One region of the Citricoccus sp. genome, then DNA from elsewhere that is predicted to be linked to it. Evidence: riboswitches for the same ligand, from Rfam matches in the RefSeq annotation. Region 1 holds a riboswitch; the other holds the start of a gene.
The links. Region 1 has a riboswitch for S-adenosylmethionine ahead of PLJ28_RS09240 (AMP-binding protein). Riboswitches for the same ligand answer to the same signal wherever they lie in the genome.

Region 1 (2,198 bases):
CACGGTCAGGGAGATCGCCGTGGTGAGGACGGGCTGCTGCCGGATCCTGGACCGGAACCAGACGGTCCCGGCGCCCACGAGGAGACCGAGGACGATCCCGGCGCTGACGGCGTAGGCGAAGTCACCGATGGCACCCCAGAAGGTCACGGCGCCGGCGGTGGCCGCGATGGCGGTGCGGAGCATGACCAGCGCGGTGGCGTCGTTGACCAGGCCCTCCCCCTCCAGGATCATCACCAGCCGGGGCGGCAGGCCCAGTCTCTTGCCGATCGAGGTGGCCGCGACGGCATCCGGCGGGCTGATGACCGCCCCCAGGGCCACTGCGGCCGCGAGATCGATGTCCGGCAGCAGCCACCAGATCAGCCACCCCGTGGCGAAGGCGGAGGCGATCACCAGGAACACGGACAGGGCGCTGATGGTGCCGAGGTCCCGGCGGAAGTCCGTGATGGGGACGTTGACCGCCGCCGAGTAGAGGATCGGCGGCAGCGCGATCATGAGGATCCATTCCGGGTCCAGCAGGATCTGGGGCGCCCCGGGGATCATGCTGCAGCCGATGCCCACCAGGACGAGCAGGATCGGCGCCGCGACGCCTAACCGGGGCGCGAACAGCGAGACCAGCACGATGATCAGGACACCGGCCACGGCCAGCAGTGCGATGTCCTCCATGTGCAGTCCCTGTCCGTCGGCGTCGGTGCACGTCAAAACTAGGGCATCAGGCCGGTGCGTAGCACTGCTTCACCCGTTTCGCTCCGCGGACAGGACCGGTCGTAGAGTGGAGGCGACCATCCCGAGCGGCTGAGAGATCTGGCTCCGTGACGCCGCAGCAACCCGTCCATGGTCCTGGGGTGCCCTCCCGGCACTGCAAGGACCGGACCAGGTGCTACTGCCAGATTCGATGGAAAGAAGGTTCTGTCTTGTCTGTTGCCCCGCACGCCGCTCCCACCGCCACCGCGCGCGACACCCCCGCCCACGCCCCCGGTGCCCTGCCCGGCCCGCTGCCGGCCGACGTCGTGGACGCCGCCGATCCTTCCGTCCACCCGGGCCGGCCCGCGGGCCTGTTGCACGGCGGGCTCGGGGACGGCCGGCCCGTGCGCGAGGAGGACCGGCTCGCGTTCTGGGATGCCGCCGCGCGGCGCCTCGAGTGGGAGACGCCCTGGCACACCACCCACTCCTGGACCCCTGCCGACCCGGCCGCCGAGCGCGGCCCGGAGATCCGCTGGTTCGAGGGCGGCCGGTTGAACGTCGCGGTGAACTGCGTGGACCGGCATGTGGCCGCCGGCCGCGGGGAGAAGGTGGCCCTGTACTTCGAGGGCGAACCCGGTGACCGCCGCGCCGTGACCTACGCCCAGCTCCAGCGCAAGGTCAGCCAGGCCGCCAACGCCCTGCTCGAACTGGGCATCGGCAAGGGCGACCGCGTGGTGGTCTACCTGCCGGTGCTCGTGGAGACGATCGTCATCACCCTGGCCTGCGCGCGGATCGGCGCGGTGCACTCGCTGGTGTTCGGCGGCTTCTCCGCCGAGGCGCTGCGCTTCCGCGTGGAGGACACCGGCGCGAAGCTGCTGGTCACCTCAGAGGGCCAGTACCGCCGCGGCCAGGCCGTGCCCGTCAAGGACAACGCGGACGAGGCCGTCTCCGGCCAGAACCAGATCGAGCACGTGCTGGTGCTCAACCGCACCGGCCACACCGAGGTCGGGGACGGCCCGGGCCAGATCAGCTGGACCGAGGGCCGGGACGTGTGGTGGCACGAGATCGTGGACCGCCAGCCGGAGACCCACACCCCGGAGTACTTCGACGCCGAGACCCCGCTGTTCATCATGTACACCTCGGGCACCACCGGACAGCCCAAGGGCCTCGTGCACACCTCGGGCGGCTACCTCACCCAGGCCTCCTGGTCCTACGACTACCTGTTCTCCCATCCGGACGTGTCCGAGCGGGAGAAGGACGTGCACTGGTGCACCGCCGATCTCGCCTGGGTCACCGCGCACACCTACGAGATCTACGGACCGCTGTCCAACGGCGTCACCGAGGTCATCTACGAGGGCGTGCCGAACGCCCCGCACCCGGGCCGGCACTTCGAGGTCATCGAGCGCTACGGCGTCACCTCCTACTACACCGCTCCCACCCTGGTCCGGTCGCTGATGGGCTGGTTCCCCGAGGGCATCCCCGCGGGGCACGACCTCTCCTCGATCCGCCTGGTGGGC
Region 2 (2,198 bases), on a different contig from region 1:
GACTCCCTCGGCTTGGAGCTGGAGCTAGTCCCCGTCGCCTGGGAGGACTGGCCCCTGGGCCTGGAGTCCGGCAAGTACGAGGCCGTCATCTCCAACGTCACGGTGACGGACGAGCGCAAGCAGAAGTACGACATGGCCAGTTACCGCGAGGACAAGCTCGGGTTCTACGTAACCTCGGACTCGGACATCCAACAGATCACCGAGGCGAAGGACGTGGCGGGTCTGAGGGTCATCGTGGGGTCCGGCACCAACCAGGAGAAAGTTCTGATGGCGTGGGATCGGCAGAACCGAAAGGCCGGACTGGATCCGGTGGACCTGCAGTACTACGAGGACGACTCCGCCGCCGGCCTCGCGCTGCAGGCCGGCCGGGCCGACGCCACCTTCGGTCCCAACTCGACCGGTGCCTACAAGGCCGCCCAGACGGGACAGACCCGGCTGGTCGGACTGGTGGCCGGCGGCTGGCCCGACACTGCGCACATCTCGGTGGCCGTGCAGAAGGGCACGGGGCTGGGTGAGGCCGCCCAGTCAGGACTGGACCACTTGATTGAAACCGGAGTGTACGGGCAGATCCTCCAGCAGTGGGGTCTGGCCGAGGAGGGAATCGACGCCTCCGCGCTGAACCCACCCGGACTGAAGGACTGAGCGGCCGGTGGGCGGACCGGCCGACACCTCCCGGCCCCGTCACAACCTGTCACAAACCCGGTCCCGACGCCGGCCGCAGCGGCCGACGCGACCGTCCGGCCCGAAGATGTCCCGACGTGCGGTTTTGTGACGCACCTGCCCGCCCGCCGCTGGACTCCCACCGGGTCCATCGAGTGGGATTGGCCCACCACACCATCCAGAGCGGCCGAGAGATCTGGCTCGACGACGCCGCAGCAACCAGCCAACCGACCCGGGACACCGGGACCGGCCGGCACGGTGCTACCGCCAGGATCGATGGAGGATCAAATGAATCATCACGCCACGGAACAGATCCACGCCGGCTACGAGCCCGAGGCCCCCTACTGGCCGGTGGCCGTGCCCATCCACCAGACGGCGGCCTACCGCTTCCCGGACCACGCCACGGCCGCCTCGATGTTCCGGCTGGAGACCCCGGGCTTCACCTACAGCCGCACGGGCAACCCGACCGTGGCCGTGTTCGAGAACCGGCTGGCGGCCCTGGAGGGCGGGATCGGGGCCATCGGCACCGCGACCGGCCAGGCCGCCGTCGCCCTGTCCCTGCTGACCCTGCTCCACGCCGGCAAGCACCTGGTCGCCTCCAGTCAGCTCTACGGCGGGACGGTGGACCTGCTGACGGACACCTTCGCCGACTTCGGCATTGAGGTCACGTTCGCCGACCCCGCGGACCCGGTGGCGTGGGCCGCGGCGATCCGGCCGGACACCCGCGCGTTCTTCCTCGAGGCCATCACCAACCCGCTGGCCACCCTGCCGGACCTGCCGGCGCTGGCGGACATCGCCCACGGCGCCGGCGTGCCGGTGATCGTGGACAGCACGCTGGCCACGCCGGCCCTGTACCGGCCACTGGAGCACGGCGCTGACGTGGTGGTGCACTCGGCCACGAAGTTCCTCGGCGGGCACGGCACGGTGCTCGGTGGGGCGATCGTGGACGGGGGGACCTTCGACTACGGCGCGGCCCCGGAACGGTGGCCACAACTGGCCCGGCCCAAGGCTCGCTACGGCGGGCAGACGCTCGTCGACCGGCACGGCCGCGGCGCGTACCTCGCGCTGGCCCGCAGCAAGTTCCTGCACGACCTCGGCCCGACCCTCGCCCCGGCCAGCGCCGCGCAGTTCATCCAGGGCCTGGAGACCCTCGAGGTCCGCATCGCCCGGCACGGGACCACCGCCCTCACGGTGGCCGAGCACCTGGCCGGGCACCCCGCCGTCGGGCGCGTCCACCACCCGGGGATCCCCGGGCACCCCAGTGCCGCCCTCGCCGCGCGGGACTTCCCGCACGGCACCGGCTCGGTGTTCTCCTTCGACCTGGCGGCCGGACCGGAGGCCGTGGGCCCGTTCATCGACGCGCTGGAGCTGTTCCAGCTCGTGGCCAACGTGGGCGACGTGCGCTCGTTGGTCTGTCATCCCGCCACCATGACCCACTGTCGCCTCGCCCCGGACCGCCGCGAGGCCGCGGGGATCGGCGAGACCACGATCCGGCTGTCCATCGGACTGGAGTGTCCGCAGGACCTGGTCGCGGACCT

Region 2: another riboswitch for S-adenosylmethionine. It lies ahead of PLJ28_RS11865 (O-acetylhomoserine aminocarboxypropyltransferase/cysteine synthase family protein); the one in region 1 lies ahead of PLJ28_RS09240 (AMP-binding protein).

The regions. Positions count from the first base shown of each region.
Region 1 is NZ_DAOMPX010000023.1:44,257-46,454, reverse strand. It holds gene PLJ28_RS09245 (cation:proton antiporter) at 1-663, opposite strand, end outside; SAM riboswitch class I at 777-899, shown strand; gene PLJ28_RS09240 (AMP-binding protein) at 912-2,198, shown strand, end outside.
Region 2 is NZ_DAOMPX010000040.1:10,512-12,709, reverse strand. It holds gene PLJ28_RS11870 (ABC transporter substrate-binding protein) at 1-642, shown strand, start outside; SAM riboswitch class I at 832-943, shown strand; gene PLJ28_RS11865 (O-acetylhomoserine aminocarboxypropyltransferase/cysteine synthase family protein) at 949-2,198, shown strand, end outside.